One region of the Pantoea sp. X-Soil-ISGK-421 genome, then DNA from elsewhere that is predicted to be linked to it. Evidence: predicted binding sites of a transcription regulator. Region 1 holds the regulator's gene; each other region holds the start of a gene.
What was found. The regulator Fur, encoded in region 1, represses iron uptake genes when iron is present. The targets are predictions, from matches to a motif close to ATAATAATGAGAACNACTATCAA.

Region 1 (3,643 bases):
ATCCGAACAAACCGGAGATGGGCACGCGTGAAGTGCCATTCAGCCGTGAAGTGTGGATCGATCGCGCTGACTTCCGTGAAGAAGCCAACAAGCAATATAAACGTCTGGTGCTGGGTAAAGAAGTGCGTCTGCGTAATGCCTACGTGATCCGTGCCGAACGTGTGGCGAAGGACGATGAAGGTAATATCACCTGCATCTACTGTACCTGCGACGTTGATACTCTGAGCAAAGATCCAGCTGATGGCCGTAAAGTGAAAGGCGTCATCCATTGGGTTTCTGCTATTCACGCGTTGCCAGCGGAATTCCGCCTGTATGATCGTCTGTTCAGTGTGCCAAATCCGGGCGCGGCTGAGGATTTCCTCACCACCATTAACCCGAACTCACTGGAGACTAAACAAGGCTTCGTTGAGCCAGGTCTACGTGTAGCCGAGCCAATGGCAGCGTACCAGTTTGAACGCGAAGGTTATTTCTGTGCTGATAGTGTGTATTCACAGCCATCCAAACTGGTGTTTAACCGCACCGTTGGCTTGCGTGATACCTGGGCAAAGATCGGCGATTAAGCGTTTTTGACATCACGCGATATGATCATGTAAGGGCGAGCAATCGCCCTTTTTTATTATCTCTATTTGGCAAGCTACAACCTTTTATGCTGCCCGCCTCATCAAGCCTATAATTCCTCATTTGCGACTATTCTGACTTTAGAATAATTAACCCATTTGCCAGTGTGAAAAACTTTTTTTCAGGTAGGCTATGCGCTCTCAGACGTTGCTCCGCGGGTTATCTAAGGAAAAAAAATGACAAGTCTCGCTCAGGAAGCTAAGCATAGCGTGGTCGTTTTACATCAGCTTATCGAACGTATTTTCAATCAGGCAGAAGGTAGCGACGACAGTATTGACCTGTTTTTGTCGTACTTTCATCCCGAATTTAAAATGGTGACGCCGCAAGGCAAAAGATTGGATCTCAACGAAATGGAAGTGCTTTTTCGCCAGCTGCAGGGACAGCGTGAAGGTATGCGCATTGCGACCAGTGAGCACGCCATCATTTCGCAGCAAAGCGAGGAAGTGACGATTCAGTATCGTGAATTACAGATGATGAACGGTACCAATCAGAGCCGCATTTCACTGGCGGTACTGGATTGCAGCACCACCATTCCTCGCTGGCGTTACCTGCAAGAAACTTTCGTTGCCTGATTTCAGGTATAAAAAAACCGGCTCAAGCGCCGGTTTTTTTATACTGCATAGCACACTCAATTACTTATCGTGGAGCGAGTCGTCTTCGCGGCAGTCTCCCAGCGCACAGTGACCGTAGAGGTACAGGCTGTGGTTGCTGAGTTTGATGCCATGGCGAGTGGCAATTTCACGCTGACGCGTTTCAATTGATTCATCGCTGAATTCGATAACTTTGCCACAATCCAGGCAAATCAAGTGATCATGGTGATGCTGCTGAGTCAGTTCGAAGACAGATTTACCGCCTTCAAAGTTATGACGGGTTACGATGCCCGCGTCGTCAAACTGGTTAAGAACGCGATACACCGTCGCCAGGCCAATCTCTTCGCCCATATCAATCAGGCGCTTGTACAAATCTTCCGCACTGACGTGATGGGACTCGGGGCCAGGTCCCTGAAGCACTTCCAGAATTTTCAGTCTGGGTAGCGTGACTTTCAGGCCAGCCTTCTTCAATGCGGAGTTGTTGTCAGTCATGCGGATATTGTCCTGTTACTTTGCTAGTCACTTGCGGCGCAGGGGCCTTGAATGTTTAGGTCAACGCGCATTCTCATTTGCGTCTCATTATAGAACTCAAGCAGTGAAATGAAAACCAAAGCAACGTCCTTAATCACCAAAGGCTGTAAGGATAATGTCACTAACGTCTTCATGACGCTTGGGTTTTGGATTCCATTTCACTCAGCCTCATTCTACTGCCAGAGGAATAAGCGGATGACCATTGCGGGTATTCTACAGATTTGCGGGGAAAAGTTAAAAAACCGTAGCTATTATTTTTATAGGAAATTCCGTTACCCGATGTGAGATTACGCCCACATCGGGCAGAGCAGGGAATCAGGCTTCAATAATCTCTTTCAGCTGCAGCTCGTCAAAGATCTGCTTAACCCACTTCTCAACACGTTCGTTGGTCAATTCCGGCTGACGATCTTCGTCGATAGCCAGACCAAGGAAGTTTTTATCATCGGCCAGGCCTTTTGATGCTTCAAAATGATAGCCTTCAGTTGGCCAGTGACCGACGATCACCGCACCGTTCGGCTCGATGATGTCACGGATGGTGCCCATCGCATCACAGAAGTACTCAGCGTAATCTTCCTGATCGCCACAACCAAACAACGCTACCAGCTTGCCATTGAAGTCAATCTCTTCCAGCGTCGGGAAGAAATCATCCCAGTCACACTGCGCTTCGCCGTAATACCAGGTTGGAATGCCCAGCAGCAGGATGTCGAACGCCTCGAGATCTTCTTTGGTGCTCTTAGCAATGTCATGCACTTCGGCGACATCTTTACCCAGTTGTTTCTGGATCATCTTTGCAATATTTTCAGTGTTGCCGGTATCGCTGCCGAAGAAAATGCCTACGATTGCCATGGGTTAGGTAACCTCTTAAATCCTGATTGTGAATGTAAGTCAGTTGACTGCACAGTTATGCGAATAATAGCAGACCGGTAAAAAGTGCGGAACGTGTAAAGCCGTGACTTTGTGTTCCAGCGTGCGGTCTTCGCGCGTTACGACAGTTTGAGCTGTGCCAGCAGCATTTGTTCAATCAATTCGCTGCGACTGATATTTTGCTGATCGGCCAGCGTGCTGAGCGCGTCAACCGCTTCGCTCGACATCTTCAGCTCAACACGACGCAGCCCACGCACTTTATCGCGCTTGAGCTGATTACGTTTGTTGATGCGTAACTGTTCATCACGCGTCAGCGGGCTAGTTTTCGGGCGACCAGGACGCCGCTCGTCTGCGAAGAGATCAAGCGTAGTGCGGTCTGTCTGTTCTTTTGCCATGGTTTGTAAAACTGAGTGGGCGCGAACGGCGGAAAGGCGCTGCGCGATTAAAACATTATCGGCCCGACCACGGCGAAAAACACGCTGTGGCAAATTTTTAGCGCGACATCATACTCCAGCGCCTTCCCTGACGCCAATCCTAAAGCGCAAGCGGCAAGCTTTTGCTTTTACAGGTTAAAGAAACGCCGAACGGCGCGTAACACCGCATCGGGTTTCTCAGCATGCACCCAATGTCCGGCGCCGTTGATCACGTGCGCATGCGCCTGCGGGAACTGACGCAGCAGGGCTTCGCGATGCTGATTATCCAGATAAGGCGAATCGCCGCCGCGGATAAACAGTGCCGGATGCGACCACGCAGGAATTTCCTCCCAGCCGGATAGGGTGCTGTAGTTATCCCACAGCACGGGCACGTTAAAGCGCCATTCGCCTTCAGCGAAAGACTTAAGGATAAACTGGATCACGCCATCCTCAGCAATATGCTGACGCATCACTTCAGCGGCTTCACTGCGACGCGTGACGCCCGCAGCGGTGACGGCACGAATAGCGGCAAAAATTTCGTCATGGCGGCGTGTCTGATAATCAACGGGCGCGATATCGATCATCACCATTTTTTCAATGCGTTCTGGCGCAATCGCGCTGAGCGCC
Region 2 (3,643 bases), 460 kb from region 1:
TCGTTACCGTCTACGGAATCCTTAAAGCGCAGATGGTTCAGCGTGTAGCCCGCGATGGTGCTGAAGCGCGGTGTCAGCTGATTACGCGCCTCCAGCTCAATGCCCTGCGAATGCACTTTGCCCGACGGCGTGTACGTGCCGTCCTGCACGTTGCGGTTGGCGACATCGTCCTGCGTCAGATCGTACACCGCGATCGAATACATATCGCGCGTGCCCACCGGCTGATATTTCACGCCCGCTTCATACTGCTCAGAGGTGGTCGGTTTCAGCTGATTGCCCTGCGGATCGGTTAATGAAGCTGGCGTAATCGCCTGGCTCCAGCTCACGTAAGGTGAAATACCATTGTCGAAGGCATACAACAGCGCGGCGCGGCCACTGATGTGATCGTCCTGACGACGGCTGGTGCCGTTTTCCGAGACGATGCGGTCATAGCGGCCCGATAAGTCCAGATGCCAGCGATCCAACTGCAACTCGTCCTGCAGATACAAGCCGGTCTGATAGTAGCGGCGCGTCTGCGATGTCCAGGAGAAGTCCGGCATGATGCCCACTTCTTCACCGTTCCACGCATTCAGCGCGCTGGCGGCGCCGCTGGCTTCAGTAATGTCGTTTTTATAGCGATGATACTCCGCGCCCAGCGTCACACGATGCTGGACCGCGCCCGTCGCAAAATCGGCCTGCAACTGGTTGTCGTTAGCCCATGCGCTGAGCGAAGAACGCTCGCCGGAGAAGTAGCGGTTCAACAGGTCTGGATTGGTGGCATTCCAGCCAATTTGATACACCTGATCGAGCTCGGTATTCGAGTGGCTATAGCTGCCGGTGGAGTGTACCGACCATACTTCGTTGAAGCGGTGGGAAAAATCATAGCTATAAATCTGTTCACGACGCTTGAACTGATCGAGCGCGCTGTCGCCTTCGTAAAAGCCGTCGCTCAACGTGCGGCCATTGTGGCTGTAAAGCGTGCCTTCTGCTGGTACCGATCCATGATAGCCGCCAGAGGGATCTTTCTGCAGGTAGGCGCGCAACACTAAATTGGTGTCTTCACTTGGCTGCCACATCAGCTGCGGTGAAATCGCGTACTTCTCTTCACGCGTGTGATCGTACTGCGTATCGCTGTTGCGCGTGATGCCGGTTAAGCGAAATGCCCACTGATCGTTAATGGCGTTGGTGTAATCAAACGCAGCGCTATTGGTGGCGTTCGTCCCGCTCGACAGGCGGAAATGGCCCTCTTCGGCGAACTGTGGACGCTTACTCACCATGTTCACCAATCCACCCGGCACCGTTTGGCCATACAACGCGGAAGAGGGACCTTTAATCACATCAATACGATCGAGGAACCAATTATCCACCTGCAGGATGTTGAAGCTGCCGCCGTCACTCATGACGCGCAGGCCATCGAGGAAGGTGTTATCGACATCGCCGCCGTGGAAACCGCGCAGCGCGATGGTGTCGTAGCGCGTGGCCGCGCCGCCAAAGTTGGTGAATACGCCCGGCGTGTAGCCCAGTGCCTGATTAAGATCTTGTGCGCCCTGATCTTCCATTTGCTGACGCGTTACCACCGAGATGGATTGCGGTGTGGTAATCAGCGGCTGATCGGTTTTGCTGGCACCGCTGCTACGCGTGGCAAGATAACCCTGCGTCGGTGAGGTGGCGCTTTCTTGCGGTTGCGCCGTGACGACAATCGACTCTTCGGCGAAGCTGGCAGCCGGTAAAGCCAGCGCCAGCGCACACAGCACGCGGCCACGTTTAAAGGTAAACAGCGAGGTCATGAGAGGTTCCTGTTGTTTTAATGAGAATGGCTATAGAAATTAGATTGAGAATTATTATCTTTTGCGAGGTGTGTTTCAAGGTGTGAATTTGTTGTAAGAATGGTGTGAGAAAAATGCACAAGGTGGCACGTAGCATCCGTAGCGGCGCAATTTATTGCGCATTCTCTGGATGGGCATAATGCCGCCATTACTACGCGCGATAAATCGCGCCGCTACGGATTGTGCGGTTGCCGGGTGTATTCACCCGGGCTAAGGAACAAGGTTACTTCGCGGAGGTTAACGCCGGCATATCAGGAATATCACCGGCGCTGTTACAGGTTTTGTCTTTCGGGCAGTACTTGTCGAGCAGTTTCAACGTCACGCCATTGGTCCAGCCGAAACCATCCTGCAACGGATACTCACCGCCGCCTCCGCCGCCCAACTGTGCGCCTTCAACCACATACTTCTCCACCAGTTTGTGCTCCTTGTCATAGGTGGCCTGCACGTTTTGCAGGAAGCGCTGACCAATCTGCTGCGCCAGTTTCGGTTGGTTATAATGCTCCAGACCTTCCACCGCCACCCACTGTAGCGGCGCCCAGCCGTTTGGCGCATCCCATTGCTGGCCGTTATTCACCGTGGTGGTCACCAGTCCGCCCGGTTTCAGCAGCTGTTTCTCCACCGCTGCAGCAGTGCGTGCGGCTTGCTTGTCGCCGGCCAACTGCATATAGAGCGGGAACAGCGTCGCGGCGGTCAGCTGTGGGTGAACCTGCTTCTTCTGGAAGTCGTAATCGGCGTACCAGCCTTTTTTGTCATCCCAAAGATAGCGATTGATCGCGGCCTGACGTTTCTCGGCATCCGCCGCAAACTGTTTGGCTTTGTCATCCTGCTTGTCCAGTTTGGACGCTTTAGACAATGTCTGTTCGAGGTGGAACAGCAGGCTGTTGAGATCGACCGGTGCCAACTGCGTGGTGCGGATGGACGCCAGGTTGTGCGCATCAGTGAACCAGCGCGAACTGAAATCCCAGCCTGACGCCGCACCCGCGCGCAGATCGCGATAGACCTGCTGCTTGTTGCGCTCTGGCGCTTTATTGGCAGTGTTAACGTCATCCAGCCAGGATTCGGTACGCGGTGCATCGCGATCGTCCCAGTAGCGGTTGAGCAGCGTGCCGTCGCTGAGTTTGATCACACGTTTGCTGGCCTGTCCGGCAGCGACTTTGTCGCTGTCCGCCATCCAGTAATCGTACTCTTTCTGCAACTGCGGCAGGTATTGGCGATAGACATCGTCGCCTTTATGCGTCGCCAGCAGGTCAACCATCAAGCTGAAGAACGGCGGCTGCGAGCGGCTGAGGTAGTAACTGCGGTTGCCGTTGGGGATATGGCCATATTTATCGAGTTCGGTGGCGAAGTTTTCCACCATATCCTGCACGCGATCCCAGTGACCGCTCTCCGCCAGACCGAGCATGGTGAAGTAGCTGTCCCAGTAATAGACTTCGCGGAAACGGCCGCCAGGCACGACGTAAGGTTTTGGCAGCGGCAGCAGCGAATCGTACTGGCTGGCGCTCTGCGCCGTGCGCGTCAGCACCGGCCATAAACCGTTGATGTGCTCACGCAGGCTTTGCCCGGCAGGCGGCACATATTTGTCTCCCTCTTTTGGTAGCGTGAAGTTGCTATCGACAAAGTGCTTGAGATCGAAGTTGCGCTGGTTTTTTTGCATCTGCCAGTCGGCCAGAATCGAAGAGGGATTAGATTTCGGCACCGCATCGGCGAAGGTTTTTTGGTCCGGATAAAATTTAGCCTGCTGTACCGCATTGAACAACGGTCCCAGGCGCACATCCGGTGGCTGCGGTTGGTTGCTGAGCATGCGGGTTTGATCGTCGGCGTGCGCGGCGCTGGCACCG
Region 3 (3,643 bases), 650 kb from region 1:
TTGCTCCACAGCGCTTGTAGACCACTCAGCAGGCCGCCGCGCCAACAGAGCGCGTCATGGCCGCCTTCCACCGGCAGGTAATTCACCTGATAACCGGCGGCGTTAAGCTGCTGTTGCAGTTGTTGATTAGCTTGCAGAATCAAGCCTTCGCGTTTACCCGCTTCGAGCCAGAAACGCAGCGGTTGGCGCGGCGCAAGACCGTTATCCAGCGCCTGCAGTAGCCAGCCGTGCGGATTGCCGCGTTCCGGCCACCAGAAGGAGCCGGATAAGCTGAGCGCATTGCCAAAGGTTTCCGGCCAGTGCAGCGCCGCATACACCGAAGCCAAACCGCCAAAGCTTTGTCCGGCGACGATGGTGCGATCCGCCTGCTGGCGATAAGGCGTTGAGAGCGCAATCTGCGGTAACAGTTCTTGCTGGATAGCTTGCCAAAACTGCGGGTTGCACGGCAGCTCGCGGCTGCGGTGCTCGCGGTCGATGATGTCGATAAACAGATACACCGCCGGTGGTAAGGTGCCAGCTTCGGTGAGCTGCTGTAGCGGCCCGGCAATCGGCATGCTGTGCGCCCAGAATTGCCCATCAAGTAGGATGGCCAGCGGTCGCTGTGCAGGATTAGCCTCGCCGGTGGTGTAAGTCCACACGGTGCGGCTGTTGCCCAATATTGCGCTATTCCATTGCTGCTGTTGCAGTTCAATGGCTGGCGCGGTGCCTTGATCTATCGCTTGCCACACCTGTTGATTGGGCGCGTGGGGCAGATGTAGCGGCGATACGCCCATGCCGCGGCCACCGGACCAGCCACGTAAGGTGTTCAGTGGATCGGCCTGCGCGGTAGGGAATTTGTCGCGCCACCACGTGCGCAGTGAGGACATGTCGGCTTCACCGGAGAAGTCAGTGGCCTGCTCATCGGGCATCAAACAGTAACTGCCGCGCCAGTTGGCGGGCAGCGCGGTCTGCCAATACCAGACGTTGGTGCCCGCCACGCGCATCAATGATTGCGGCGGGCGGCGCTGGTGGTGATCGGTAACGCCAGTAATGTTGATCCACACGCGCTGGGTCGACGATTGTGTTTCATCGCCTTGCGGGTCACGCCAGAAGAAGGTGACCTGACATTGGCCATCATCTGCTAACTCAATGCGGGGAATGCCTTGGGATTGTTGCGCCTGCCACCAGGCTTCACTGCCGGTTACATCATTTCGCCAGGTCATAGGGCTGCCAGTCGGTGTTTACGCGGAGATTTACATAAGCTTGATGAATAATACTATTGATAATAATTTGCATTTGCAATAGGGTGGCTGCGCTCAAAAATGAGCACGCTCGTTCCGCCTGATGCTTACCGTTCGGTAAGGTTGCGCTACGGAGGGTTTGAAGGGTCTGGAACGAGGCGCGATAGGAACAGGGATCTTCTCACCGGCGCGCCAGTTAAGCCTGTTGCGGCTTTTTCTGGCCATCCAGGAACGCAAAAAAATGAAAAAGTATTCACGGTTATCTGTAGCCATTTTAATTGAACTGGGGCTCAGCGCCTCACTGCTCTCTGGCGGCGCCTGGGCAGCGGACACTTCTTCCAGCAAAACCTCAGCCAGTTCGACCGACGCTCAATCCATGGACGGCGGCACCTTGATGGTCACCGCGCAGCAGCAGAACCTGCAAGCGCCGGGCGTCTCCACCATCACCGCCGACGAAATCAAAAAACATCCGCCCGCGCGTGATGTGTCAGAAATTATCCGTACCATGCCGGGCGTTAACCTGACCGGTAACTCCACCAGCGGCCAGCGCGGCAATAATCGCCAGATCGACATTCGTGGCATGGGCCCGGAAAACACCTTGATCATGGTGGATGGTATGCCGATCACTAGCCGCAACTCAGTGCGTCTTGGCTGGCGTGGTGAGCGTGATACGCGCGGCGATACCAATTGGGTGCCGCCGGAGATGATCGATCACATTGACGTGATTCGCGGACCCGCAGCGGTGCGTTACGGCAACGGCGCGGCGGGCGGCGTAGTGAATATCATCACCAAAAAACAGACCGATCAGCAGTGGCACGGTTCATGGAACACCTATTACAACGTGCCGGAACACAAAGCGGAAGGCGCTACCAGACGCACCAACTTCAGTCTCGAAGGGCCGTTGGGCGATGATTTCAACTTCCGTTTGTACGGCGGTTTAGCCAAAACGCAGGCAGATGCTTACGACATTAACGAAGGGCATGCGGCAGCGCGCACCGGCACCTATGCGGGCAGTTATCCATCGGGGCGTGAAGGCTCGGTCAATAAAGACATCAATGCCTTGCTAAGCTGGGCGTTTGCGCCAATGCAAACGCTGGAACTGCAGGCTGGCTTCAGCCGTCAGGGCAATCTGTATGCGGGTGATACCCAGAACACCAACACCAGCGCGCTGGTGAAAAGTCTGTATGGCGATGAAACCAACCGCTTATATCGCCAGAACGTCTCATTGAAGTGGACCGGCGCATGGGATAACGGCGTCAGCACCAATACCTACGCGCGTTATGAGAAGACGCGTAACTCACGCATTAACGAAGGTTTAGCGGGCGGCACCGAAGGCATCTTCTCCAACAGCAATTTCAACACCATTCAGCTGGATGACGTGCTGCTGCACAGCGAAGTCAGTATTCCGTTTGAACTGTTATTTAATCAAACTGCGACTCTGGGTACCGAATGGAACCAGCAGCGCATGAAAGATGGATCGTCAACCGCGCAGGCGGCGAGCTACGGTTCGGTGCCAGGCATCGACAACACCGGCCGCAGCCCTTATTCGCAGGCGGAGATTTTCTCGCTATTTGCTGAAGACAATATGGAGCTGACCGATAGCACCATGCTGACGCCAAGCCTGCGTTTTGATCATCACTCGATTGTCGGCAATAACTGGAGCCCGTCTCTCAACCTGTCGCAAGGTTTGGGGGATGATTTCACGCTGAAGATGGGCATTGGCCGCGCGTATAAAGCGCCGAGCCTGTATCAAACCAACCCGAACTATCTGCTATACAGTAACGGTCAAGGTTGCGCGGCCAGCACTGGCGCCTGTTATCTGCAGGGTAACAGCGATCTGAAAGCGGAAAACAGCATTAACAAAGAGATTGGGCTGGAGTGGAAACACCAGGGTTATCAGGCCGGTTTGACCTGGTTCCGCAACGATTACCGCAACAAGATTGAAGCCGGTTACGCGCCTGCGAGCAAAGCCTCCAATGGCACCACGGATATTTATCAATGGGAAAACGTACCGAAAGCGGTGGTTGAAGGACTGGAAGGCACCGTCAACGTGCCGTTCTCTGACAGCGTGACGTGGAACAACAACTTCACCTATATGCTGCAGAGCAAGAACAAAGAGACCGGCGATCGTTTATCGGTGATTCCTGAGTACACGCTGAATTCGACGCTGAGCTGGCAGGCTACGCAGGATCTTTCGCTGCAAACCACGTTGACCTGGTACGGCACGCAAACGCCGAAGAAGTATGATTACAAAGGCAATGCTTCGACCGGCAGCGCGATCGACAAAGTGAGTCCGTACTCAATTATCGGCATGAGCGGCACTTACGATATCAACAAGTACGCCAGCGTAACTTTAGGTATCGATAATCTGTTCGATAAACGTCACTATCGCGAAGGTAATGCACAAACCACCGGTAACGCCA
Region 4 (3,643 bases), 660 kb from region 1:
GAAATGGGTATCGATTCGTTCCGTCTCGATTACTACAGCGCCAGCAATTTGCTCGCGCGTTTGGAAAAGCTGTTCGTTAAATCATGATGCCTGTTCCGCCAGCGCTGGCGCTGGCGGATGGTAACGACGTAAACGCCCCATCACCCACCACATCACAATGCCCAGCAGCGCCGCCGCAAAGCCAAACACTGCGGCGGCCTGCGGTGGCAGCAGCCATGAACCCATTGCGCCAATCACCGCCGCACCAATCGCATCACCGGTCACGTTCTGCGCGGTCCACAAGCCGTTGATGCGGCCTAACAAATGATCCGGCGTTAATGCCTGAATCATCGCGTATTGCACCAGGCTGTTGATGGCGCTGAAGTAACCAAACGCCACCAGACAGGCTAACGCCAGCGGCAGATTCGGCATCAGGCTAAACAAACCCAACGCGATAAACGCCGCAATAGCGCTACCAAGCACCAGTTGTCCAGGACGCGCAGCGTGTTTCAGTTTACCGCTGGTGAACGCGCCGATCGCGGCCCCAAGCGGCACCGCGGCGTACATTAAGCCAAGCTGGTCAGCGCTCACTGACCAATGCGGTGCGAGAGAGGGATAGAGCACGCGCACCGCGCTGGCTAAGGTCACCAGCGCCCCAATCAGCGCCACCATGCCGACAATTGGACTGGCGAAGAGAAATTGCACGCCAGCCGCGAGGGATTTCAGCGGATGTTCACGCGGTTGCGGTGGAGGCGGCAAGGTGGGCAATTTCAGCAGCGTTAGCACGGTGAGCAGTGTACCGAATGCGGCAAGTGCGTAATTCCACATCACGCCGCCGTGGGCAATCACCAGACCGGCAATCGCCGGTGATAAAATCGAACCAAAGCGCACCGTTAACATGGTGATAGCGCCTGCCTGCATAATGTTTTCCCGACCCACCAGGGCCGGCGTCGCTGCCAGCAGCGCGGTGACGCCAATCGCGCCGAAGAAGCCATCCCAGAAGCCGAGCAGATAAACGGCGATTAATGAAGGTTCCGGCAGCGCGGCGTTGATCGCCAGTGCGATAAAGCCTAAGCCGCAGGTGGATCGGGCAAACAGGATCAGCTTCTTACGCTCATGGCGATCCGCTAATACGCCGCCGGTCAGCAGGCCGATAAACATGCCAGCAGCAGCCAGCGTCACCGCCAATCCCACCAGCAGCGGTGAATGGGTCAGGTGCTGAATCTGCACCGGCACCGCCACGGCAAGCATGCCGAGCGCGACAATCGAGATAAAACGCGCGATAAACACCGCGCGAAAAGCCGGATGGGTTTTCAGCAGCGAGAGATCGATAAAGTGGGAAGATTTGTTCATGTGTTCGCCTTATTGCACCAATTTTCCTCATCGTCCGCGAGGCGAGTCATGGTAACATAGCTAAACGCGAGTAATAACGATAACCATTATCAAGTTACATCGCGCATGCGACGACGTTGAACAGTGAAGGTTTAGAACGCTATGCGCCAGATTCGTGCATTAGCAGGCTCAGGGATTCTGCTCTTGCTCCTCATCGCGCTCAGCTTAATGCTGGGGGCAAAATCAATACCGCTTCCCGATGTATTTCATTCGCTTACCTCCAGCTGCAATAGCGCGGAGTGCGTGATTGTGCGCGACGCGCGCCTGCCGCGCACCTTGGCCGGTTTGCTGGCGGGCGTGGCGCTGGGGCTGGCCGGTGCGTTGATGCAGAGCCTGACGCGTAATCCGCTGGCCGATCCCGGCATTCTTGGCGTCAACGCCGGCGCAGGTTTCGCGGTGGTGATGGGTATTGCGCTGTTCGGCGCTGACTCTCCGGTGGATTGGCTGGGTTTCGCCTTTGGCGGTGCATTGTTGTCTTCATTGCTGGTGGCGATGACCGGCGCGATTGGCGGTGGGCGCGTCAATCCGGTGCGTCTCACCTTAGCGGGCGTGGCGCTGGGCGCGGTGCTGGATGGGTTAACCTCTGGTTTGTCGCTGCTCAATCCCGACATCTACGATCATCTGCGCTTCTGGCACAGCGGCTCGCTGGATATTCGCAATTTCGCCACGCTGCGCACGCTGTTCCCGGCGGTGCTGATCGGCAGTGTAGTCGCTATCGCGCTGTCGCAGGCGCTGAACAGTTTGAGTATGGGCGGTGACATGGCGACCGCGCTCGGTACGCGGGTGGCGCGCACCCAATTGCTGGGTCTGCTGGCGATTGCGCTGCTGTGCGGGGCAGCCACGGCGGCAGTGGGGCCGATTGCCTTTGTCGGTTTGATGACGCCGCACTTTGCCCGCTGGCTGGTGGGCAACGATCACCGCTGGATGCTGCCCGCAACTGCGCTGATCACTCCGATTCTGCTCCTCGCCGCCGATATTCTTGGACGCCTGCTGGTGGCGGGTGAACTACGCGTTTCCATCGTCACCGCGATGCTTGGTGCGCCAATGCTGATTGTGCTGGTGCGCCGTAAATTAGGCCGAGGTGCGCTATGACGCGTCGAGCCTGGTTACATACCTTGTGGCTGCTGTTCGCTTGTGGCTTGCTGGCATATTTAGCGATGACGCGCGGTGCATTGCCGATCAGCGGTGAACAAATCTGGCAAATTCTGCTCGGGCAGGGCGCCAGCAACGTCAAACTGATCGTGCTGGAGTGGCGCTTGCCACGCGTACTGATGGCGCTGCTGATTGGTGCGGCGTTAGGCATCAGTGGCGCGATTTTTCAGTCGCTGCTGCGTAACCCGCTGGGTAGCCCCGACATTCTTGGCTTTAACACCGGCGCGTACAGCGGCGTATTAGTCGCGCTGGTGCTGTTCAATCAAAGCGTCACGGCGATGACCGGCGCAGCGTTGATGGGCGGTATCGCCACGGCGGCGTTGGTTTATCTGTTTGCCTGGCGCAACGGCGTGGAAACCTTCCGTCTGATTATCGTCGGCATCAGCGTGCGTGCGCTGCTGATGGCGTTGAATTCATGGCTGATTATCAGCGCCTCGCTGGAGTCGGCGCTGAGTGCCGGCTTGTGGAGCGCCGGATCGCTCAACGGCATCACCTGGGCGAAAACCCCGCCGGTCATTGCGGTATTGCTGGTGGCGTTATTGCTGATGGCGTTGCTGGCGCGGCGGATGCGCTTGCTGGAGATGGGCGAAGATACCGCCTGCGCGCTCGGCGTGCCGGTAGAGCGTAGCCGCATGTGGTTGATGCTGATTGGCGTGGTGCTCACGGCAGCGTCAACGGCGCTGGTCGGGCCGATTTCGTTTGTTGCGCTGCTGGCACCGCAGATTGCCCGCCGTCTGGGCGGCGGCGTCAAAGGCGCTTTGCCGCTGGCGGCGCTGTGTGGCGCGCTGTTACTGATTGCCGCAGACTTCGCCGCACAGCATCTGTTCCTGCCTTATCAATTACCGGTTGGCGTGATTACCGTCAGCCTCGGTGGACTTTATCTGATTGTTTTACTGGTGCGGGAGGCGCGACGCCAATGACTGATATCCCTTCACGTCTGCGCGGCGATGGCCTGACGCTGGGCTACGACAAAAAGGTGGTGGCAGAAAATCTGTCGGTGGCGATTCCGCAAGGTGAGCTGACGGTGATTATCGGTCCTAACGCCTGCGGAAAATCGACGCTGCTGCGCACGCTGAGTCGCCTGCATACGCCGCTGAAAGGTGAGGTATTGCTGGATGGT

Region 2: the regulator Fur is predicted to act here: its motif matches at 1,805-1,827, upstream of AC6I8K_RS07765 (TonB-dependent siderophore receptor).
Region 3: the regulator Fur is predicted to act here: its motif matches at 1,253-1,275, upstream of fes (enterochelin esterase).
Region 4: the regulator Fur is predicted to act here: its motif matches at 1,403-1,425, upstream of entS (enterobactin transporter EntS).

What each region holds. Positions count from the first base shown of each region.
Region 1 covers NZ_AP035979.1:1,198,806-1,202,448, forward strand. The annotation lists gene glnS (glutamine--tRNA ligase) at 1-560, shown strand, start outside; gene AC6I8K_RS05500 (hypothetical protein) at 795-1,190, shown strand; gene fur (ferric iron uptake transcriptional regulator) at 1,251-1,700, opposite strand; gene fldA (flavodoxin FldA) at 2,055-2,585, opposite strand; gene ybfE (LexA regulated protein) at 2,723-2,998, opposite strand; gene ybfF (esterase) at 3,166-3,643, opposite strand, start outside.
Region 2 covers NZ_AP035979.1:1,662,552-1,666,194, forward strand. The annotation lists gene AC6I8K_RS07765 (TonB-dependent siderophore receptor) at 1-1,766, opposite strand, end outside; gene treA (alpha,alpha-trehalase TreA) at 2,029-3,643, opposite strand, start outside.
Region 3 covers NZ_AP035979.1:549,031-552,673, forward strand. The annotation lists gene fes (enterochelin esterase) at 1-1,202, opposite strand, end outside; gene AC6I8K_RS02450 (TonB-dependent siderophore receptor) at 1,462-3,643, shown strand, end outside.
Region 4 covers NZ_AP035979.1:540,800-544,442, forward strand. The annotation lists gene fepB (Fe2+-enterobactin ABC transporter substrate-binding protein) at 1-87, shown strand, start outside; gene entS (enterobactin transporter EntS) at 82-1,332, opposite strand; gene fepD (Fe(3+)-siderophore ABC transporter permease) at 1,474-2,463, shown strand; gene fepG (iron-enterobactin ABC transporter permease) at 2,460-3,443, shown strand; gene AC6I8K_RS02435 (ATP-binding cassette domain-containing protein) at 3,440-3,643, shown strand, end outside.